Regions from separate parts of the Sinorhizobium sp. FG01 genome, predicted to be linked through region 1. Evidence: riboswitches for the same ligand, from Rfam matches in the RefSeq annotation. Region 1 holds a riboswitch; each other region holds the start of a gene.
The links. A riboswitch is a leader RNA that binds a small molecule or an ion and turns the genes downstream of it on or off. The one in region 1 is predicted to bind cobalamin.
Positions count from the first base shown of each region.

Region 2: it holds a riboswitch for cobalamin, as region 1 does, so the genes downstream of both, CO656_RS07165 (CbtB-domain containing protein) here and CO656_RS15255 (aromatic ring-hydroxylating dioxygenase subunit alpha) in region 1, are expected to answer to the same signal.
Region 3: it holds a riboswitch for cobalamin, as region 1 does, so the genes downstream of both, CO656_RS30285 (ABC transporter substrate-binding protein) here and CO656_RS15255 (aromatic ring-hydroxylating dioxygenase subunit alpha) in region 1, are expected to answer to the same signal.
Region 4: it holds a riboswitch for cobalamin, as region 1 does, so the genes downstream of both, bluB (5,6-dimethylbenzimidazole synthase) here and CO656_RS15255 (aromatic ring-hydroxylating dioxygenase subunit alpha) in region 1, are expected to answer to the same signal.

Region 1 covers NZ_NWTB01000008.1:175,385-181,092, forward strand. The annotation lists gene CO656_RS15250 (hybrid-cluster NAD(P)-dependent oxidoreductase) at 1-1,080, opposite strand, end outside; gene CO656_RS15255 (aromatic ring-hydroxylating dioxygenase subunit alpha) at 1,077-2,321, opposite strand; cobalamin riboswitch at 2,424-2,626, opposite strand; gene CO656_RS15260 (DUF6656 family protein) at 2,922-3,524, shown strand; gene CO656_RS15265 (L-threonylcarbamoyladenylate synthase) at 3,604-4,578, shown strand; gene CO656_RS15270 (FAD-binding oxidoreductase) at 4,638-5,708, shown strand, end outside.
Region 2 covers NZ_NWTB01000004.1:348,869-354,576, reverse strand. The annotation lists gene CO656_RS07180 (cystathionine gamma-synthase family protein) at 1-23, shown strand, start outside; partial or broken gene CO656_RS07175 (glyoxalase superfamily protein) at 50-399, opposite strand; gene CO656_RS07170 (anthrone oxygenase family protein) at 438-917, opposite strand; cobalamin riboswitch at 1,096-1,373, shown strand; gene CO656_RS07165 (CbtB-domain containing protein) at 1,413-1,589, shown strand; gene CO656_RS07160 (CbtA family protein) at 1,767-2,552, shown strand; gene CO656_RS07155 (ferric iron reductase) at 2,623-3,459, opposite strand; gene CO656_RS07150 (glucoamylase family protein) at 3,471-4,775, opposite strand; gene CO656_RS07145 (DUF1194 domain-containing protein) at 5,041-5,708, shown strand, end outside.
Region 3 covers NZ_NWTB01000012.1:155,912-161,619, reverse strand. The annotation lists gene CO656_RS20930 (pseudoazurin) at 1-272, opposite strand, end outside; gene CO656_RS20925 (ABC transporter ATP-binding protein) at 269-1,072, opposite strand; gene CO656_RS20920 (iron ABC transporter permease) at 1,069-2,097, opposite strand; gene CO656_RS30285 (ABC transporter substrate-binding protein) at 2,094-3,068, opposite strand; cobalamin riboswitch at 3,311-3,543, opposite strand; gene CO656_RS20910 (hypothetical protein) at 3,694-3,948, shown strand; gene CO656_RS30280 (hypothetical protein) at 4,047-4,184, opposite strand; gene CO656_RS30520 (hypothetical protein) at 4,261-4,434, shown strand; gene CO656_RS20905 (MBL fold metallo-hydrolase) at 4,459-5,331, shown strand; gene CO656_RS20900 (flavodoxin family protein) at 5,386-5,708, opposite strand, start outside.
Region 4 covers NZ_NWTB01000003.1:278,015-283,722, forward strand. The annotation lists gene CO656_RS04015 (NADP-dependent malic enzyme) at 1-40, shown strand, start outside; gene CO656_RS04020 (LuxR family transcriptional regulator) at 214-948, shown strand; gene CO656_RS04025 (acyl-homoserine-lactone synthase) at 1,103-1,747, shown strand; gene CO656_RS04030 (DUF2865 domain-containing protein) at 1,890-3,038, shown strand; gene bluB (5,6-dimethylbenzimidazole synthase) at 2,992-3,753, opposite strand; cobalamin riboswitch at 3,797-4,009, opposite strand; gene CO656_RS04040 (TolB family protein) at 4,052-4,876, opposite strand; gene CO656_RS04045 (NAD+ synthase) at 4,880-5,708, opposite strand, start outside.

The sequences.
Region 1 (5,708 bases):
GCCGATAGGCCGCGAGCAGCAGGCGAGGATGTAGCCCTCGTCGACTTCGTCATCGAGAATACCGCCATTGTGGTTCATCTCGACTTCGCCGGCGATCTTCAAGACGCGGCACGTGCCGCAGATGCCGCCCTCGCAGGCCGCACCGATCCTGACCCCGTTGGCGCGTGCTGTCTGCAGGATCGTCTGGCCGGGGACGGTCGAGACTTCCTTGCCGCTCATGGTGAAGGTTACCCGGGCCGCCTCGCCTTGAGCGCCGGCCGCCGAGCCGGCGCGGATGGCGAGTTCCTCTGCCGCCGGCGCCGCCGCCGGCTGGAAGCTTTCCTGGTGGTAGCGGGCCATATCGAAACCGGCCCCCTCCAGCATCTCCCGAACCCCGCGCATGAAGGGTTCGGGGCCGCAACAGAAGACCGTTCGCTCCAGAAAGTCCGGTGCAAGCAGCGGCAGCTTCGTCGCATCGATACGGCCGCGCAGGCCGTGCCAGCCGTGACGCGCTTCGTGTCCTTCCACCAGGAAGCCGAGATTGAGACGCGGCATCTGGCGGGCGAGGATCTCCAGCTCCGGCTTGAACAGCAGATCCTCCGGCTGCCGGGCACAGGAAATGAAGGTCACATCCGTGTCCGGCGCGCAATCCGCCATCCAGCGCGTCATCGACATCATCGGCGTGATGCCGGAGCCTGCCGAGACGAACAGATATTTTTCGCCCGGATGGCGCACGAAGCTGAAATCGCCGAGCGGCCCCAGCGCCTTCAACGTCATGCCAGGCCTGAGATTGTCGAACATCCAGCGCGTGCCGATGCTGTTCGACTGCGCCTTGGCCGTGACCGCAACGGAAAGCGGGCGGGACGGCGAGGACGATAGCGTATAGGTGCGCATCACCGGTTCCTCGCCGACGGGGAGTTCCAGCGTCACGAACTGCCCGGGCAGGTAGCGGAACCAGGCCGGCCTGTCGGACCGGAAGGTGAAGGTCATCACGTCCGCGGTCTCGCCGACCGCGGAGATGCATTCGAGCAGGAACTGGCGATCTTTCCAGGGCTGCAGTTCGTCGAAGTGGTGAAAGGAGCGTGCCATTTCCATCGTCATGCCACCCGCGACAGAGGAGCGGCGCTGCCCTGCAGGCGATCCTGCATGAAGCGCGAATACCAGTCGACGAACTGCATGACCCCGCCCTCGTGTTCGGCCGAATAGGGACCCGGCTCATAGGCCGGCGAGCGGATGCCGAAGGCGTTTTCCTCGACGATCTGCCGGTCCTGGTCGTTGGTCTCGGTCCAGACATGGGTGAGGTCTTCGAGGGTATAGTCGACCCCTTCGACCGCATCCTTGCTGACGAGCCATTTCGTCGTGACCTGCGTCAGTTCCGGCCCGAGCGGCAGCACGCGGAAGGTGATCGCATGGTCGCCGAGGATGTGGTTCCACGTCGTCGGGTAATGGAAGAGCAGCAGCGTGCCGATGCGGTTCGCGCTTATGTCGCCGGAAAGCTGCTTGCGGACCGCCTTCTCGCCGGACATCGTATAGCTCTCCGCCCCGTTGATCAGCGGCATCCTCGTCATGCGGAACTGGCCGGTCGGCCCGATCTTGAAGGCGCTCGGCAGCCCCGCCGCCTCGCATCTCTCCCAATGGGCACCGATTTCCGGATCGTCCATGGCGCCCTGGACGCCCGTCACAGTCGGAGCCTCGGGATAGGTCCGGCAGAGTTCCGGATGGTTGGCGGCGCAATGGTAGCACTCGCGGTTGTTCTCCCAGACGAGCTTCCAATTGCCCTTCTCGACGATGGTGCTTTCATAGGCGACCTTGGTTTCGCCGAGGCGATGCGGCGCGAGATAGGCTGCAACCGTGTCGCGGAAGGGCTGGAAATCCATGGGCCGCTCGGCAAGGCTGATGAAGATATAGCCGCCGACCGTTTCGCAATTGACCGGCTTCAGGCTGTGCTGGGCCGGATCGAAATCCTCCGGCATCTGCCGGGCGAAGAGCAGCCTGCCATCGAGTTCGTAGGTCCACTGGTGATAGGGACAAACGAGCTTGGCCGAGGATCCCTTGTGCTGGGTGCAAACGCGCGAGCCGCGGTGGCGGCAGGAATTGTGCAGCGCTCGGACCGCCCCCTGGCGATCGCGCACGATGACGATCGGATAGTCGCCGACCTGCAGCGTGAAGTAATTGCCGGGACGCGGGATTTCGCAGTCGTGGCCGACGAATAGCCAGTCTTTGTACCAGATATTCTCCAGGTCCTGACGGTAATAGTCCGGGTCGATGTAGAAGGCCCGATCGAGGCTGTAGCCCTCGCGGCGGGTCTTCAGCTTGCGCAGCATTTCGTTCTGGATGTCCATGCCCATGTCCTCGTTAGCCCTGTTTCGGGCAGGCAGGACAGGAACCGCGCCGGAGAGATGCCGTGCGCCTTGGCTCCGATCCGGCTGCCCGCCGCAACCAGTTACGGTCGTTTTCCTCAAGGCTGGTTTCCGGGCTCTGGAGCGGCCCGAGGGCCCTGCCCGGCGCCTTCCCGGACGATTGTCCAGTGGCCTTATGCCGGGGGTTCACTCCACCACCGTTGCGGGGGCAGCGCCGGGATTTGACCGGCTTCCCAATTCTCCGCCCCTCCCTGCGAAGAAGCGGCACCTTGAGCAATTCGAATCTAAGCGGCCAGACAGGCTCGGCAATTGCCGGTGCGCGACATTCCATTCCAGAAAGACGACAAAGATTTTCGATGCGCGCGCGTTGGAAGTCCTGTGACATCTTCTATAATAAACAATGTGATAGATACATTTTTCGGCAAATGGCGCTTTTTTTTGCAGCGGCATCCAGGCCGCGAAGATCACGGGCCATTTTGCGACATAAAGCGATGCGCGGGCGCCCGAAATACTCTATTAACCATAGTGATTTAGCGTTCGCTGACGGTTCAGTCCGTTCAGCGACAAGTGACGCAGAGGTCGATGGCAAAAATCAGATATTACGACGCCTCAGGCAAACCGCAGGCGCCGGCGCCGAAAACGGCGGGCGGCCATACAGAGTTCCTGCGCACGGGCCGAATCGAGCGGCGCCGGCCGTGGTTGCCCGAACAGCGCCGCTACATGACGCATGAGGAAGTGGCAGAGAGAACCGGACAGAGATTACAGGCGGCGGGAGAGACGACACACAGGCGGATCAACGGCTTTCATGCCTCGATCCAGTTCCCGAAGATGATCTTCCACAGGACCCTCGCCGACAGTCCCCACCTCGGCTATTGCCATGTCACCGCGGCGCGGACTCATCTCGCTCGATCGCGAGACGTCACCTGGGCGTTCTACTTTGCCAACTTCTTCTCCGACCTCGGCGACGAGGCGCACTTCTTCGAACGCATACAGACAAGCTACTCGCGCATGTATTTCGCCGTGGCCATTCAACCCGGCACCGAAGAGGGGCGGATGGTCCTCGATCGAAATGTTCGGGGCAACGGCCTGATCTTCCGGACGCAGGACCCGAAGGTGGCGCTCAAGAACGTCCTGATGCTCGGCGCACGCGACGAAGCGCTGCGGCGGATCATTCGCAGCCTCTGACGCCGGTCAACGACAAAGAAAATCGTTCTGTTTTCCCTCCTCCTCCGTTAAGGAAGCGACGGAAAGGACCAGAACCGCCATGGCCGAAATCATCGATACGCGCAGCGAACCGGATCGGGCGATCGAAACGGCCTGCGCGGTGCTTTCCGAAGGTGAGCCCGTGGCGATCCCGACGGAAACCGTCTACGGCCTTGCAGCAGACGCAACGAGTGCCGATGCGATCAGCCGCATCTACGAGATGAAGGGCCGGCCGCGTTTCAATCCGCTGATCTGCCACGTCTCGGACATGGGAATGGCCGAAGCGCATGTGATATTCGACCCCATCTCCCGACGCCTCGCGGAAGCCTTCTGGCCGGGGCCGCTGACGCTGATTCTCACTCAGCGACCCGAAAGCACCGTGCACGCGCTTGCCTCGGCCGGCCTCGACACGCTCGGGATCCGCATGCCTGAAGGTTTTTCCCGGCGGGTGATCTCACATTTTGGGCGCCCGCTGGCGGCGCCGAGCGCCAATACGTCGGGCAAGATCAGTCCGACCAGCGCGGCCCATGTGGAGGCGGATCTCGGTGCGAAGCTGAAGCTGATCCTCGATGCCGGCCCGGCGGAAATCGGCCTCGAATCGACGATCATCAAGGTCGAAGACGGCCGGCTGCGGCTGCTTCGGCCGGGGGGTCTCGATGCGGCCGAGATCGAGGCGCTCGCCGGCCTTCCCGTTGAGCGGCCGGAAGCGGCCGGCGCGACGATCGAAGCTCCCGGCATGCTCGCCTCGCATTATGCGCCGGGTGCCGCGGTGCGGCTCAATGCGACGGACGTCCACACGGGAGAGGCGCTGATCCGCTTCGGCGGCAAGGCGCTGCCTGGCGAAGGCAGCGCGGCGATCGTCCTCGACCTCAGCCCAACGGGCAATCTCAGGGAAGCGGCCGCCAATCTTTTCGACTATATGAAAAAGGCAGATGCGAGCGGCGCTCGAACCATCGCTTTCGGGCCGATCCCGGGCGAAGGCCTTGGCGAAGCGATCATCGACCGGCTCGAACGGGCCGCAGCCCCGAGGATCTGACCGGAAGCGCGAGACCTGTGTGGTCCGGCTGTTTCGGCAATATAAATCGCAGGCAGGTCATGAGCACAGCAATCCCTTCTCCCGAACTGATCGCCTCGTTCACCGACATCGTCGGCCCCGGCCATGCGCTGACCGGACCGGCGGAGACGGCGCCCTATCTCGTCGAATCGCGCGGGCTTTACCGCGGCACGACACCGCTCGTGCTGAAGCCCGCCTCGGTCGATGAAGTCTCGCGCATCCTGCGGCTCGCCAGCCAGAGCCAGACGGCGATCGTGCCCCAGGGCGGAAACACCGGCCACGTGGCCGGCCAGATCCCGCGCGAGGGAAAGGCCGATGTGGTGCTTTCCCTTGAGCGGCTGAACCGCATCCGCGACATCGACCCGGTCGGCAATGTGATCGTCGCCGACGCCGGCTGCATTCTCGCAGACATTCAGAAGGCGGCGGACGACGTCGACCGGCTGTTTCCGCTGTCGCTTGGCTCCGAAGGATCGGCGCGGATCGGCGGCAATCTTTCCACCAATGCCGGCGGCACCGCCGTGCTTGCCTATGGCAACATGCGACAGCTCTGCATGGGGCTGGAAGTCGTGCTCCCGACCGGCGAAATCTGGGACGGTCTCCGACGCCTCAAGAAGGACAATACCGGCTACGACCTACGCGATCTGTTCATCGGCGCCGAAGGGACGCTCGGGGTCATCACCGGCGCCGTCCTAAGGCTCTTCCCGAAGCCGCGCGGCCATCAGGTCGCCTTTGCCGGGCTCGCAAGCGTCGAAGACGCGATCGGACTCTTCGAGCGGGCATCGAGCCTCTGCGGTCCCGCCTTGACCGGCTTCGAACTGATGCCGAGGCTCGGCATCGAGTTCACCACCCGCCACATACCGGGCGTTCGCGACCCGATGGAAACAAGTCATCCCTGGTATGCGCTGATCGATATCTCCACCTCCGACTCGGCCGAGAGTTCGGAGCAGATGGTGCAAAGCCTGCTCGAAGCAGGTGCAGAGGAGGGTCTCATCGAGAATGCCGTCATCGCCCAGAGCGAAGCGCAGCGAAAGGCGCTGTGGCACATGCGCGAGAGCATGTCTCCGGCGCAGAAACCCGAGGGCGGCTCGATCAAGCATGACGTGTCGGTACCG
Region 2 (5,708 bases), on a different contig from region 1:
CGAACGCTCTGACGACCGTCTGATCCATTGAGCGGGGGCCGTCCCCCGATCAATGCGTCAGAATATTGACTACGTTGCCGAACGGATCGCGCACGAAGAGCGTCGCACACCCCAGGGTTCGTCAGTGATGTCATAGACGATTTCGATGCCGGCCGCCTTCGCGCGCCGATAGACTTCGTCGACATCGTCCACCTCGATCGAGAGCGCCGGCACCGGCGTTCCCGATCCGCCTTCAATGGCAAAGCTGACCTGCGGCATTGCCGATCCGCCTTCCGCCGCAAAGGTGACCAGCCAGCCGTGATCCATCACCACGTTGAGGCCAAGCAGATCCGTATAGAAACTGCGCGCGCGTTGCGGATCGGATACTTGAAGATTGGGCACGATGCGTCGGACTGCCATTGGATCCTCCCCAGTTTCATCGTCCTCTTTCCTAGGCTTCAGCCGCGTTGAAAGCCAAGCGTGAAAAGGGCGAGCGAAGCTATCGAAGCGATCGTGCGGACATGGTTCCACCAGACCCAATCGGTCAAGTAGCGCTGCTGCCAGACTTCGGTGGCGGCCTCGACCGAAGTGGCATTCGCCAGCGCGTTGTTGAGCGGAACGTTAAAGACCATCGTCACCGCGAATGTGCCGGCGAGGTAGACGAGTCCGCCCGCCGCCAGGAGATAGCTCCCCTCCCCGCCCCAGATGAAAGCGGCAGCTATGAGGATCACGCCGAGCAGCGCCGTGCCCATGAAGGCGGCGAAGAACAACGGATTCTGGATCACGACGTTGATCGCGTTCATGGCAGCAACGCCCTGCTCCGCCGGCAATCGCCGCAGCGCCTGCATGATGCAGACGGAAAAGACGAAGAAGAGCCCGGCCATAAGTCCGGATCCGATGACGGCGGCAAAGGACAGGGCAGGAACAAGGGCAAGCATCGCACGGACCCCGGGTCGATCGTGCGGCCTGCGGCCGCACGCGCTGCCCAAGAGATAACCGACCAATGCGATATAGTCATCAGGAGTTGTTCCCCATGTGGCGGGCAACGCGAAATGCGCGCAACCCTCTCCTCCACTTTCCACCGCGGCGCGATTGACATCATTGGCGGCCACACCTAATCATCGCTGATCGGTTGGTTCCCGGAATGCGAACGTGTTTCGGGAGTAAACGGGAATGTGACGGATGGACCCAAGCTGGGCATCTCAATCACTGCCGACCCCGCGACTGTAGAGCAGCGTGAATTTGCCGTTCCGGAGCAATCCGGAAGAAGCCACTGGAACAGCCGCGAGAGGGCGGTTCGGTTCTGGGAAGGCGAGGCAAATCCTTGGTGACTAGGCTAGCCTGGGCACCTGACGCTGCGAGCCAGGAAACCTGCCAAGCGATACGGGCATAGTGCCCAAGGGGAATATCCCATTGCCATCACGGAGGTTGTCATGGCTACGTCTACAGTTTCGAGCATTCCGCTCTCCCTCAGCGACCGTCTGACCGCGGGCATCATCGCCCTCATGATCGGTGGCTTCCTCGTTTTCGGTGCCGGCCTGGCGAATTCGGCCGTGCTGCACGACACGGCACACGACACGCGCCATTCCTACGGCTTCCCCTGCCACTAAGCGAAGTCATGGAGCGCCTGCCGCGTTCCACACCAAACGATACAACAATCGACCCTCCGGTGCTCGGAGCGCGCGTCGTGCGTCTGGCACGCGCCCGCGCCTTCAAGCGCCGGCTTGCGTCGATGGAATCGGGCCGGCTTACCGCAAGGCGGCCACGCCCGCTGAGGAAAATCGACAATGATCGTCAAGACACTTCTGGCCGCGGTCGTGGCCGGGCTGATCGCCGGCGTCTTCATGACCGGCGCCCAGGAATTGCGGGTCACGCCGCTTATCCTGCATGCGGAAGAATTCGAGGGCGAAGCGCCGGCTGCAACCGGGCAGCCCGCCGGCGAGCAGCCGGCCACGGATCATCAGCAGCATTCGTCGCTGAAAGGATCCCAGATGTTAGGCGAGATGCTCGCAGCACTTTCGCCGGTCACCCCCGCCTATGCCCATGAGGGCGAAGAACACGAGGAAGGCGGCATCATGTTCGGCATGAGCCGCTTTTCCGGCACGCTTGCCGCCAATCTGGTCACCGGCGCCGGCTTCTCGTTGCTGCTTGCAGGCATCAGCCTGATGATCGGCTACCCGATCACGCTTGCCAATGGCGCGCTCTGGGGCGCCTTCGGCTGGCTCGCCGTGCACCTGCTTCCGGCCGTAGGCCTGCCGCCGGAACTGCCGGGCTTTCCGGCGGCCGAGCTTGGCGACCGGCAGCTCTGGTGGGGGGCGACGGTGCTACTCTCGGCCGTGGGACTCTATCTGCTGGCACTCCGCCCGGAAATCGTCGCCAAGCTCGCGGGTCTCGTCCTAGTCGCCGCTCCCCATCTTTATGGTGCGCCGCAGCCGCTCGACATTTCCAGCAACGTGCCGGCTGTGCTCGGCGCCGAGTTCGCCGTCGCCGCGCTTGCGACGACGCTCGCCTTCTGGCTGGTGCTCGGCATCGTCTCCGGTTTCATCAACGACCGGTTTCTCCGGGCGCACTAACCGGCCCCCGCGCCTTCGCCGCTTGTCCTCTCCCCGCCTGCGGGCAGCACGCGGGGAGAAGGCAAGGGTCTCATTTGCTATCGAGCAGGTGGGCCCGCAGCATCTCTCGTCGAAGCTCGGGCTCGAGCAGCACGCAGGTGTCGCAGAAGCTGCCGCCCTCGGCACGATAGAAAAGGCAACAGCCGCCGCGGATCCGGTAGGTCCTGGAGCGAAGCTCTCCCCCACTGCCGGAGGCCGCTTCGATCTTTTCGTAGTGAAGCTGCCGCGAGGCAAGCGGCGAGTGGGCCTTTTTGACGATCGCCAGCGCCTGCCCCGTCGCCCTGTCCTCCCGTTGCCGCCGCCGCCCGATCTCCAGGAAAGCGCCGGCGAGACTGTCCGCGGCCAACCGCCATTGCGCGCGCGCTGACAGGCCGCAGCGGCGTTTCAGCAGCGCGATCACCGGCTTCAGATGCGCAACGAAGGCATCGTGAAAGCGTCGAGTCGGCTCGTCCGGCTCGATCTCACTCTCGCTCCGCGGAAGGTCGACGAGGAAATGAAAGCGGCCGGCCACAAGCGACCTCCCGTCGCGGGCACGCAAATAGGTTTCGAAACGCAGGCCCGCGACCACCGGAACAAGGCCGCTCACAAGATAGATCGCGCCCGCCGCAAGGCTCAGCTGATGGCTGTAGAAGGCGACCAGGTGCGCCGCTCGAATCTTATCGTCCATGCCGGACGCGAAACGGTCCTGATAGGCCAGGCAGGTCTCGAGGTTTGCCGGCTTCGACCAGAAAGCGTCTGGCGATTGGAAATGTGCGTCAGAGGTCGCGACCGAACAGGCGACCTCCGGAATGGAGGCCGCCAGCCATTCGATCGCGGCAGCCGCCTCCATGACCGCTCTGCTTTCCCGCTGCCGATGCCCCTGCCCCATGCTCCGTCCCATCAAGCCGCGCCGGGTGTCAGCCAGCCCCCTTCGAATCCAGCCCTTTTCAGCCCCCGGCTGAAGTCCGGGATACTGCGCGTCAGTTCCCAGATGAGGCCGCTTCTCCAGTTCTCGATCATCATGACGGACAGCCCCTGGTCAAGCCCGACAATCCTGTCGTCGACCCAGCCCTCGCGCCCTGCGCCCGGCAGGCTCGGATTGAAGCCGCCGGGAAGGCGGCCGTCGCGAAGCAGTGCCGGATAATGCGCGAGCAGATGCGAAAGGCTATCCAGGCAGTCGTCCGGTGCGAAGGGCAGTCCGGCAAGCGGAGCCCAAGGGACCAGGGTCCCGTCATCGGCGCCGAACGGAGCGCCTCGTGCCGCATAGCCCAGAAGCCTCTGCCGCCGGCCGTCACGCAGCCGCATCCAGCCCTTCGGCGCATGGCAGGCGCTGAAGCCCCAGAGGTTGCGGCAATAGCCGGAAAAGCCATGAGGATTCTCTTCCGCATGCGCCCGCTGAAGCGCGATCGCTCGGCAGCTGTTCGCGAAATAGTCGCTGCTTGCCGCCCGCATTCCCGTATCGCCTATGCCTCGGAAGTCGATCCAGGCATGGGGAAAGAGGTGGATGAACAACGCGCCCGCGTGCAGGTGCGACATCCCGCCAATCGTCAGCCATTCATGTGCCACCGAATAGGCGCCGTAGTTCTCCGGCGCAATGGGTAGGCTAGTGGAGCCTAGCGCCAGGACATAGAGGAGCAGCGCCTCGCTATAGCCGCGCCAACGGTGCTTCAGGAAACGCCCCGGCGGCCTCCAGCCCATCGTCAGAGTATCGCCGCGGTTGAGCGCCCAGGCCCAATCCGCCCGCTCATATAGTCGCGCTGCAAGACTGCGGATTTCCGTTTCGTTCGGATCTGGCCCCGAGAAATAGGCCGCGGCCGTCAGTGCGCCGGCCAGAAGCAGCGCCGTGTCGATGGTCGAGAGTTCGCTGTTCCAGGCGCGCTCGCCCGTTCGCATGTCCAGAAAATGAAAGTAGAAGCCGCGGTATCCCGTTGCGAGCCTATCGCTCCCCTGCCGGCTGCCATCAAGAAAGCGCAAGGTCGTGAGTACGCGGTGACCTGCATCCCCCCGCCGCATCCAACCGCGCTCGACGGCGACCGGATAGCAGGACAGTCCGAAGCCGGTGGCCGCGATACTCGATGGCGACCCCGCCCGCGAGGTGTCGGCGACGAGCCCCGTTCGCGCATCGGTGTAATCAAGGAAATACTCAAAGGCGGCGCGTTGCAGCCGATCGGCGAGGGCGATGTTCTCCGGCGGGAAATGAAGCATGGCGAGGTTCTGTTGGACGATCATGGCCAGATTGGGTGCAAGCGGCGCCGGCGACAGCGTTGGAAGATGCGAATTGGCCCCTTTTTTCAAAGTGACCGTTCGAGCCGCTTCCCTCTCTCAGACGCCAATCAAATAATATTGAGATCGCGGCCGACCGGGACAGTCGCCGATTTGCAATCCTGTGGTACATTCTGTTTTGAAGCTCGACGGTTTTGAGACGCGGGCTCGGAAGTCCGACTGTAGATCATGACGATTGGCGGATGCGATGTTGAGCATGCTGGCATTGATCATGGCGCTCAGTGGCAGCCCGATGCAGACGGCCGCCACGCCCCCGAATGTCGATGTGGAGCTGGTTCTCGCTGTCGACATGTCCGGCTCGATGGACATGGAGGAAGCGCGGGTGCAGCGTTCCGGCTATGTGCAGGCGCTTAGGCATCCGGATTTCATCAACGCGGTAAAGGGGGGATATCTCGGCCGCATTGCCATCGGCTATTTCGAATGGGCGGGCATGGTGAACGAGGCTTCTGTCGTCACGTGGCAGGTGATCGAAGGTGCCGAGGATGCCGAAGCCTTCGCGGCCAAGCTCGAGGCCCGGCCGATCGGAACGCGGCGCGGCACCTCGATTTCGAACGCGATCATCTTCGGCACGAGTCTGATCGATACCAATGCCTTTTCGGGCGTGCGCCGCGTCATCGACATTTCCGGCGATGGCCCCAACAATACCGGGCCGCCCGTCGCCCCTGCCCGCAACGACGCGGTTGCGCGAGGCATTGTCATCAACGGTCTCTCGATCCTGATCCGCCCGTCCGTGTCGACCGGTCCGCTCGATCAGTATTATGCGGAATGCGTGATCGGCGGGCCCGGCTCCTTCGTTCTTCCGGTGCACGAGGCAGAGGATTTCGCAATCGCCATCCGTCAGAAGCTGATCCTCGA
Region 3 (5,708 bases), on a different contig from region 1:
AAGGTGACGACGATCTCCTCGTTGATCTTGCCCTTGAAGCCCGGATGGCCGTCCGGGAGCATGCCGTCGATCGTCGCGGCATTGTGGCTTTTGTTGGCGGCGATGTACTTGACGCTGTCGGCGGGCTGCAGCGCCAGGAAATCCGGTTCGAAGACCATCGAAACCTTTTCGCCGCGGTTCAGCATCTTGACCTCGCCGGTCTCGGCGCTGGCCATGGCCGGCATCGAGATCACGATCAGGGCGAAGAGCAGGCGCCTGGTAAGATTGATCATGAAATCCTCTTCAGCATCGGCTTTCCGGCGGCCGGTAACCCGGGCGCGCGGTAACGGATATGACAGCGGCCCTCGCTTTGGTGCTCGACGTCGACGTCGACACCGAAGACGGTGCGGATCCGCTCTTCGGTGAGGACCTCGTACGGGCGTCCCAAGGCGGCGATGCGGCCGCCGCTCATCAGCGCGATCCGGTCGCAGAACGTGGCGGCATGGTTGAGATCGTGCAGTGCCGCGACCGCCGTCAGCTGCTGCTGGCGCACCAGGTGCAGGAGACTGATCTGATGGCCGACGTCGAGATGGTTGGTCGGCTCGTCGAGGAGGAGGATTTGCGGCTGCTGTGCCAGCGCCCGGGCGATGTGCAGGCGCTGCCGCTCGCCGCCCGACAGCGTGTGCCACATCCGCGCGGCGAGCTGCGCCATGCCGACATTACGGATCGCCTCGTCGACGATGGCGTCATCCATGGCCGACCACGGCGTGAGCGGCCCGAGATGCGGCGTGCGGCCGAGTTCCACCGCCTGGCGCGCCGAGATGCGCTCGCCGGTTTCGGCCTGCTGCTCGACCAGCGCGATGCGCTTGGCGATCTGCTTCCGGCTCAGCCTGTCGACGCTCTCTCCGTCGAGCAGAACGTGACCGGACCGCGGCCGCCGCAGGCCGGCAAGCAGCGACATCAGGCTGGTCTTGCCGGAACCGTTCGGACCGACGATGCCGAGAAACTCACCGGCGGCGACGTCGAGCGAGACGTCCTCGAGGATCGAGGCGCCGCCGGCCGACCATGAGACGTTGCAAGCCGAAAGCGTCATCGAACCGTCCTGCGCTGGCTGAGGATGGCAGCGAAGGCGGGCGCGCCGACCAGCGCGGTGACGACGCCGATCGGCAGCACCTGCCCGGGAATGATGATGCGCGACACGATGTCGGCGGCGATCATGAACACCGCTCCCACCAAGGCGGAGACCGGCAGCAGCAATCCGTGCCGGACGCCGACGATCATACGGGCGATATGGGGGATGACGAGGCCGACGAAGCCGATCGACCCGACCATGCTGACCATGGTCGCCGTCATCATCGCCGATACGCCGATCAGCACGGCATAGACCCGGCGCACCGGGATGCCGAGCGAGGCGGCGGATTCGGAGCCGAAGGTGAATGCGTCGAGGGCGCGTGCGTGCCAGAGACAGACAATGAGGCCGACCAGGGCAACAGGCACTGCGAGCCAGACATCCGGCCAGCGGACGCCGGAGAGATTGCCGAGCAGCCAGAACATGATTGCCCGCGCCTGTTCCGCATTCGCCGCCTTGGTGACGATCAAGGAAGTGAGCGCGTTGAAGAGCTGCGAGCCGGCGACGCCGGCCAGAACGATCGCGCCATGACCCCTGCCCGCCCGCACCGCCAGCAGGCTGACGAGCCCGAAGGCAAGTAGCGCCCCGCCGAAGGCGCCGACCGGCAGCGTCAACAGCCCGGCGCCGATGCCGAGGACGGCGACGCCGACAGCGCCGGCCGATGCGCCCGCGGAGATGCCGAGGATATAGGGGTCGGCCAGCGGATTGCGCAGCAGCGACTGCAGCACGACGCCGGAAAGCGCCAGCGCCGCACCGCAGCTGGCAGCAGCGATGGCGCGGCTCACCCGGTAGTTCCAGATGATGCCCTCGTCGAGCGCATCGACGCCGTAGCCGGCATCCCACAGGCGGTTGGCGACCGTCTTGGCCACCACGCTCATGGGTATGGCCGTCTCGCCGATCGCCGCACCCAGCCAGAGCGCGACGAACAGCACGACGAGCGCCAGCAGGCTGGCGCTCGTCCGGGACAGGGATGGTGCGCTGCCGATCACTTGTTCAGGCCGGATTTCTCGACGGCATCGGCAAGCACCTCGATGCCCTCGATGGTCCGGATCGTCGGGTTCATCGCCTGGGCGTCCATCTCGACCACATGGCCGTCCTTCACCGCAGGCATCAGGCTCGAGACCGGATCGGACTCGAGGAACTTGTGCTTGACGGCGACGTCGTCGGCGGGGAAACGACGGCGCTCCATCTTGCCCGCGACGATCAGCGTCGGGCCGGACTTGGCGATGGTTTCCCACCCCACCGTCGGCCATTCCTCTTCGCTGTCGATGACATTCCTGATGCCGAGCGAGCGCATGATGTAACCCGGCGCGCCATTCTTGCCGGCGACATAGGGATCGATGTCGAGCTCGGCGCTCGAGAACCAGAACACTGCGGAAAGCTTGCCGTCCGCCGAAGCGATCTTCTTCTTCGCCGCTTCCTCACGCGTCTTCAGTTCGGCAACCAGCGTCTCGCCGCGCTCCTGGACGTTGAAGATCTGCGCGAGTTCGGTGATTTCCTGATAGATCAGGTCCATCGTGAACACCGAATGGCGAACGCCGTCGCCGCCGCCGGTATTGTCCTTGCCGATGCAATCGGCCGGCGACGTATAGACCGGTATTCCGAGCTCCTCGAACTGCTCCGGCTTGGCGACGATGCCCTCCGGGCCGACATGCCACTGGAACTGCGCGGTCACAAGATCCGGCTTCTTGGCGACGACGCTTTCGAAGCTCGGATCGTTGTCGGCGAGCCGTTCGACCTTGGCATTCACCTCCTCGTAGCCCTTGATGACCGGCCCGATCCAAACGGCGGTGCCGACCATCCGATCCTGGAGGCCGAGCAGGTAAAGGATTTCGGTGCTGCTCTGGCCGATCGAGACGGCCCGTTCGGGCGCCTTCTGAAACGTGACCTGACGGCCGCAATTGGTGAGCATCAGCGGATAGCTGGTTTCGGCGGCTTTCGCCTCCATGCCGATAGCCATAAGAGCGGCGGCTGCGCACAGGATGCCGTGTTTCGATTTCGCAAACAGGATTTTCATAAGCCTATTTCCCGGATTCGATGAAACGGCCGAAAGGATGCGGCCGGTCGCGGCGCGAACGGACGGAGTCAGCCCGCCTGCCGACAGTTCGGCGGCGTCGCGGAACGGGAAAGACCAGAGGCAAGGCGCGGGTCGGCGCAAGGAGAGGTCATGCTGTGTCCTGTTCCGGGCATCCCCGCCCGTGATTGGAGTGAACGCATGACGGCAGGTCTCCTGGCTTGCGGATATCTGCCGTCCACCTGCCTTCCCGCGACAATTTCGCAGTGGCATGACGCTTCTCGCGTCACGAGGATGGGCGGCAATCCGCTTACAGTTGCGGGGGCAGCCACGGTCTTGGTCCCTGTTGGGTCGTCCGCACCGTGTTCCCTATTAATCCCCTTCGCTTCATCGTAGGGGAACCGTCGCTGGCTTCCTTAATTCGTTGATCATGACTGGTCAAGGCCAGTGCTGCCTACCAACATTTCGGCGATGCCTCCACACAGTGCGGACCCCGATGCCGAGGCCGCCGCTCCCTGGGCCGCCACAATCAGGTATAATCCCGAGCGATTTCAGGTCGGGAGGAAGGACGATGTCGATCGACGCGGAACTGCAAAAAGTCGAGGCCGGATACGCGATCGAATACCTGCAGGAGCATCCGGAAGCAGGCCTCTGCTGCGAGGAACGGCGCTGCTGGATTACGCCGAACGCTAACGAGACCGATCGGCAGGCGCTGCTTCTCGATGCGGCCGAGGCCGAGCGGCTCAAGGACGACCCTCGCCTGCGGCTCGTCTCGGGTATAGCCCATGCGGGCCGGTCTCTCTGGGTGGTTCGCAGGATGACCTGACGATCCGCAGAAGACGATCAATCGCCTTGCGCGGGCCCCTGCGCAATGCCGTTGACGATCAGGCGGATGCAGCTGCGCATGAAGCCCGGCCATTCCGGTCAGCCCGGCCATTCGGGTCCCTGGCCGGTCTCGAGCGCCGCGGCGCCGAAGATCAGGTCCATGAAGATGCGCGCGGTGGGCAGCGGCTCGCCGATGTCGAGCAGTCCCCTCGCCCGGCCCTCTTCCAGCCATCGCAAACTCCTGCTGGCTGCGGTTCGCCTGCCGACAACAGCCGGCCGATCCCGAAAGACGCAGGAATGTAGGGATTTGTTAATGAATTGGCAAAAATACAACCTTTCAATGATTTATGGCACCACAACGAATCGCGAGTTTCCTAATTCCGGCCACGCAGGGCTAGAGCCAAATCATGCGCAAACCGATGTGAGCGGCGGTCAGGATGTGATAGTTCTGCGCTGCCGAGCCGCCGACCGCCGCGGCAGAGATTGAAGCCAATTTGCTCGAGAGCCTCGCATGCCAGACATGACCTCGACACTGAGAATCCTTGAACCGCATCACGGCGTCTTTGCCTACTACGACGGCCGCATCGAGGGGCGGAGACTTCATGGCGCGGAGCCGAATTGGCTCGATGACGGTGCCTACGGCTTGGGGGTCGCCTCCTATGCGGTCTTTAATGCAGGCGAGGCGATCGTCTACGACACGCATATCTCGCTTGCCCATGCGCAAGCCATCAGGCGCCATCTCGAGGGGCTCGGCGCAAGGACCATCCGGGTCGTCCTCAGCCATTGGCACAATGACCATGTCGCCGGTAATGCGGTCTTTGCCGATTGCGAAATCATCGCGCTGAAGCTGACCGCCCATCTGCTTCATGCCAATCGCGATCAACTCGCCACACGCGTCCCGCCCATCAGCCCGCTCGTCATGCCCAATCGTCTCTTTGAAACGAGGCTGGACCTTGAGGTCGGAAGTCGCCGGGTCGAGCTCCACCATTTCGACATCCACAGCGCCGACGGGACCATCCTCTGGTTGCCGGACGAGAAAATTCTTCTGGCCGGCGATACGCTCGAAGACACCGTCACCTATGTTTCCGAAGCGGAGAACACCGAGAAACACATTCGCGAGCTCGCGCGCCTGGCGACCTGGCCGATCAATCGCATCCTGCCGAACCACGGCGATCCGGATCGGATCGCGGCAGGCGGATATGAAGCGTGGCTCATCGACGCCAACCGGCGCTACCTCGAGCAGTTGATGCAGGCGGTCAAACAGGGCCGAGCCGCATCCCTCAAGGACTTTATCGCCGAGGACCTGGCAACGGGGGCCGTCTCGTATTTCGAGCCCTATGAGGCCGTGCATCGGAAGAACATCGCCGCCCTCTCCGCGCTATGAGCTTGTCCACCGCCTCGACCGTGGTTTACGGGCATCGCTTGCCGTGAGCTTCGATCACTTCTGGCGTGGCTGCGAGAGCTCCTTGCCGGCAGAGACCCACTGTCCGTTTCGCTTGAGCATCACTGCCTCCAAGAGAGTCCGCGCCGCGTTGCGGACCTCTTCCTGCACCGCCTCGTCGGCATCGAGCTCCGCATGGCTCAGCGCATAGGGCTTCCAATAGCCGATATAGCGATCCAGTTCCGCCAAGGCGCCAGCCGGTTCGAGATGCATGTAGCAGAGCCAGTCCGACAGGCTGCGCCGAACGTTCTCGACCCCTTCCACGTCTCCATGCACGATGACGGAAAAGAGCCGCCCGGCAAGATGCCGCGGATAGCTCC
Region 4 (5,708 bases), on a different contig from region 1:
GGCGGCTCTTGCAGTGGTCGAGGCAAGCCATCCCGCCTGAGGAATGGCTCTCCGGTCTATCGCGCTTTAGGCGATTCCGCGGCAGCTTGCCGCGGAAATACAACCATGCATTGATCTAGTGAAAAGACTTGCACCGATTACGAAATATAGCACTAGACAAAAACCGGCAGGCTAAACCATGTTTATTCTAGGGGCATGAATCGGTGTTACGGCATGACTAATCAACAGGCTGTCCTCGATCTGCTGGATATCGTGGAATATGGCGGGTGTGCGGAACCGCAGCAATTCTTCGCCTTGATGCGTCGTACCTTCGATATTGCGCATCTTCTCTATCTGGAAGCGGAACCGACGGCCGAGGGTCTCAAGGTCTGCCGCCTGCATCACACCTTCGGCGCCTATGCCGAGGAGCTCTATCTGTCGCGCGGTCTTCACCGGATCGACCCTATCCTTCGGCTTGCTCTCGGAGGCGTAAGGCCTGTGGAATGGGCACCCGCACGCCGCCGCTTTCCCGAATGCGAGCCGCTCTTCGAGGCTGCAGAGGACCTCGGCCTGTCCACGGAAGGGGTCGCCCTGCCGCTGCCTTCGCCGGCCGGCCGCATGGCGCTGCTGGCGATCAGCGCCAACATGTCGCCGACGGAATGGTCCGAATATCGCCGCTGCCATCTGCGTGACTTCCAGCTGGCAGCCAATCTCTTTCATGCCTCGATGCTCGAGCGGACGATGGCAGATACGATCGACGAGCGCGATCCGCGCTTGACCAGCCGCGAAACCGAGGTCCTGACCTGGTCGGCAGCCGGCAAGAGCTATTGGGAAATCGCGACGATCCTCGGCATTTCCGAACGCACGGTCCGCTTCTTCATGAGCAATGCACGCCGCAAGCTCAATGTCGTGTCGAACACGCAAGCGGTTGCGCAGGCAGTCCGCCATGCGTTGATCCCCACCATCTGACGGGGGAATTTACCATCGGAGCTCGCTCCCGGCGCCGGATGCCCCACAAATTTTGTGGGAAAAATCGTTGGATTAAACTGTCACTACCGACAGTTACATGTGTCGCCCGAGCCTGACAGCATCGCTCCATCGCGCAAACACGATGGAGCGAAAGATGATCAGGATAGTGAACGGAAACGCTCGCGGAAAACATCCGCAGGCCATCGACGAGATGTTCCGGCTGCGCAAGCGCGTCTTCCACGACTTCTTGAAATGGGACGTCAGGACCGAGGGCGATTGGGAAATCGACCACTACGACAAGGCCAATCCGCTCTATGTGATGTCCTATTCGCCGGAAACCGGGAAGCTGCGTGGCTCGCTCAGGCTCCTGCCGACGCTGGGGCCGAACATGCTGGATGATACATTCCCGGTGCTGCTCGGCGGCAACCCGGAAATCCGGAGCGCTTCGGTCTGGGAATCGAGCCGCTTCTGCATCGACCCGGATATTTCCCAGGACCGGTCTTCGAACCAGGTGACGGTCGCCGCCGCCGAACTGATGTGCGGCGTCGGCGAACTTGGCCTTGCCTCCGGCATCAGCCACATCGTCACCGTCACAGACGTCTTCCTTGAGCGGATGTTCCGCCGCATGGGGTGCCCCGGAGAACGGATTGCCGAGCCGCACAGGATCGGCAATGTCTACGCGGTCGCGGTCGCCTGGGAAGTGTCGAGAAGCCTGCTTCGACAGATGAAGGCCGTTGCCCTCATCGAAGGCACGGTGCTCGAACGGCCCATGTCGCTCGAAACTGCAAGGGCGGCCTAATCATGGCCGGGCCGTTCAGGCGGCCCGGCCCTTCCTGTCTCGGAACACGTATTAACGCAAACGCCGTCTTGTCGTTGCGCCCTCACCCTAACGTCGTATGATGTGACTACAGGCGCCCCTGTCCCGCGATCAGCGGAGCGAAATGCAGGAAAGACGAGTGTCAGTGTCCCGATCCACTGCGTCCTTGAGGATGATGCACCTTGCGGCCGCTCTGCTGCCCCTCGCCTTGGCTATGCCTGGGCAGGCATCGGCCACCGACGTCTGCGCGCGCCTCAGCGCCCGCCTCGCAGAGCTGCCGGCGGCGTTCACGACAAACGCCAATCTGCGCGATTTCACCGGCGCGGTTTCGCGGCAGAACATCGAACTTCGCCGCGCCAGGAACGAAAGGCGGCGCATGGAATGCAGCGACGAGTCCGTCGTCTACATCGAAAGCGAAAATGCGGCTGCCTGTGCCGAGCTTGACGATGCGATTGCGCGCATGGAGGACAATCTCCACACGCTCAAGGCCCAACGCCGGCACCTGATTTCGAAGGGCAATGAGGACATGCGCCGGCGGATCCTCGCCGCCATGGAATTGAACGACTGCTCGGGGGACGCCGCTCCGAACTGGGACGAGACGGTTCCGGATGAATTCGGCACCGAAGAGGCGCGCGCTCATCGCAACATCCTCGAAAGCTTCCCGCCGGACGGCGAGGACTATCCGTTGCTGTTCGATGGTCCGACCGACGATTTCACATTCATGGAGAACGGCGCGGCAGGCGGCTTCAGGACCATGTGCGTGCGGACCTGCGACGGAGCATTTTTCCCGATTTCGTCGAACGCCACGCCGGCCGACTTCGGACGCGACGCCGAGCTTTGCCGGGCACGATGCCCCGGCGCCGATACGGAACTCTATTATCACGTCCTCGCCACCGAGGAGAGCGAGCAGATGGTTTCGGCGTCCACGGGAAGGCCGTACAGGGAACTCCCCAACGCCTTCGCCTATCGTGTGCGCGACGTCGGTTCTCCCGGCATCTGCGGCTGCCAGATTCCGAAGATCACGACGGATCAGAACAAAAGCACCACCTCGGGAACCAAGCTTTCGGTGGTCAGCCCTTCCGTCGTGACGATCGAGGGGCCGTCTGCACCAGCCTTCGGACCAGCGGGGGCAAAGCCCGTGGAAGAGCGCCCCTATGATCCGAAGAGCAGCAAGGTCCGCGTTGTCGGTCCTGCCTTCCTGCCACAGGAAGAGAGCGCGATCGATCTCAAGAACCCTCGGGGATCGCGTTACCAGCCGCTGCAGAACGAGTGACACCTTCCCTTTGGGCGGTCGTTACGAGGCTGTCGCGGACGCCCCATCCTTCGTCGAAAACGAGGTCCTCGAGCGGCAAGCGTTGCCGCCAGCCCTTCACCGCCAATTCCGGCTGCTGGTAGAGGCGATCGACATAGCCAAGGCACAGCCAGGCGACGATTTCGATGTGCTCCGGAATTCCGAGGATATCTTTGACCTCGTTCTCGTGGAAAATGCTGACCCAACCGACGCCGACGCCTTCGGACCGCGCCGCGAGCCAAAGATTCTGCACCGCGCAAACCGTCGAATACACGTCCATTTGCGAATTGTGCGTGCGGCCGAGCACGACGGCGCCGCCGCGGGTCCGGTCGCAGGTCACGCAAATGCCGAGCGGCGCCTTGCGTATGCCCTCGAGCTTGAGTGACCGGTATTTCGCCTGCGCCTCGCCCGAAAACATTCCGGCTGCCTCCTCATTGGCGCGCTGGAAAGCCTGCCAGACCCTCTCCCGCGTCTCGATTCGCCGTACGAGCACGAAGTTCCACGGCTGCATGAAGCCGACGGACGGGGCACGATGCGCCGCTTCGAGCAGGCGGGCGATCAGCGGTTCGGGCAGCGGTTCGGGCAGGAACTCGTCGCGCACGTCGCGGCGCGTCTCGATGGCACGATAGACGGCGGCGCGCTCGTCCGGCGAAAAGGCACCGGCCGCCGCAAGGCAGCCGTTCGGGTCAGGCAGCATCGTTCGATCCCCAACAATGCGCAACCTCCCGCCGTCCGCGCGGGGCCGGTCTATCTCGCCAGGCCGGTCTTCTGACTTCGGATCACTCGGCTGCGCCACCTTCCCAGATCGCATCAGGAACCAGTGGCAAAGCTCTGAAAATACTCAGAACTCTTTTGGCGCAGACGTCACCGTCACAGCGTTGGGCACGTGCCGGAATTCTACCGGCTTCCCGATTCTCCCGCAGCAAGCGGGCACCTGACGGCCGCATATGGGCACAGCCGCCGGCGAAACGCAAGGCGGGGGCGCCGCGTCCTGCTCAAGCCGGCCGATAACGCACGAAGGCGAAGGCATCGCCGTTGGGCGACCAGTTCGGAACGTTCATCGTCCCCTGCCCGCCGAAGAGTTCGAAGAGGACACGCGCATTGCTGCCTTCCGGATCCATCAGCCGAAGCCGCACATCGAGATCGCGCGGATGGTCGAAGACCTCGCCGTCATAGGACAGCACCAGCAGATGCCTGCCGTCCGGCGACGGGTGCGGGAACCAGTCACCATAAGGGCTGTCGGTGATGCGCTGGACATCGCTGCCGTCCGGCCTCACCCGCCAGATCTGCATGCGGCCGGTGCGGCTCGAATTGAAATAGATCCACGCACCGTCCGGCGACCAGTCCGGGCCGTCGTTGCGGCCCTCGCCATGCGTCAGGCGCCGCTCCTCTCCGCCATCGACCGAAATCGTGTAGATGTCGAAGATCTGGTCGCGGATCCCGCAATAGGTCAAGGTTTTCCCATCCGGGGACCAGCCGTGCCAATAGGACGGCAGGTTGCGCGTCACCAGTCGCGGCGTGCCGCCCTCGGCCGGCAGCAGATAGATCGCCGACTTGCCGAATTCGGTCTTGTCGCTGATCGCCAGCGTTTTCCCGTCCGGCGAAATGCCGTGATCGTTGTTGCATTGCCCGGCAAAGCCCGTGTCGATTTCCACGGGCTCGGAACCGTCAAAGGCAAGCCGATAGAGCCTGCCGTCGCCGTTGATGATCAGTGATTTGCCGTCCGGCGACCAGTTCGGCGCCTCGACCAGCCGCTCCGTCTGCCAGACGACTTGCGTCTCGCCGGTGGCAATATCGAAAATCTCCACCGAACTGCGCATGATCTACCCTCGGTCGCGGAAACGGTTGGTGATCGGATAGCGCCGGTCCCGGCCGAAATTCTTCTTGGTGATCTTGACCCCGGGAGCCGACTGCCGCCGCTTGTATTCGGCGATGTAGAGCAGGTGTTCGATCCGATGCACCGTGGCCTCGTCATGCCCGCGGGCGACGATTTCCTCGGTACTCAGTTCCTTCTCCACCAGGCACTCGAGAATGTCGTCGAGGACCGGATAGGGCGGCAGCGAGTCCTGGTCGGTCTGGTTGGGCCGCAGTTCGGCCGAGGGCGCCTTGTCGATGATGTTCAGCGGGATGACCTCGCCGGAGGGGCCGAGTGCTCCGGGCGGCACAGCGCCATTGCGCCAGCGCGACAGTGCATAGACCTGCATCTTGTAAAGGTCCTTGATCGGGTTAAAGCCGCCGTTCATGTCGCCGTAGAGCGTCGCGTAGCCGACCGACATTTCCGATTTGTTGCCGGTGGTCACCACCATCGAGCCGAACTTGTTGGAGATCGCCATCAGGATCGTGCCGCGCGTGCGGCTCTGCAGGTTCTCCTCGGTGATCCCGGATTCGGTCCCCTCGAACGTGTCGGCGAGAGCATTGAGAAAGCCTTCGACGGGCTCCTCGATCGCAACGACGTCATAATGGCAGCCGAGCGCCTTGGCACAGGCCTCGGCGTCCTTCAGCGATTCCCGCGACGTATAGCGATAGGGCAGCATGATCGTGCGAACCCGCTCCTCGCCGAGCGCGTCCACGGCGAGCGCCGCGCAGATCGCCGAGTCGATGCCGCCCGACAGGCCGAGGACGACGTTCTTGAAGCCGTTCTTGTTGACGTAG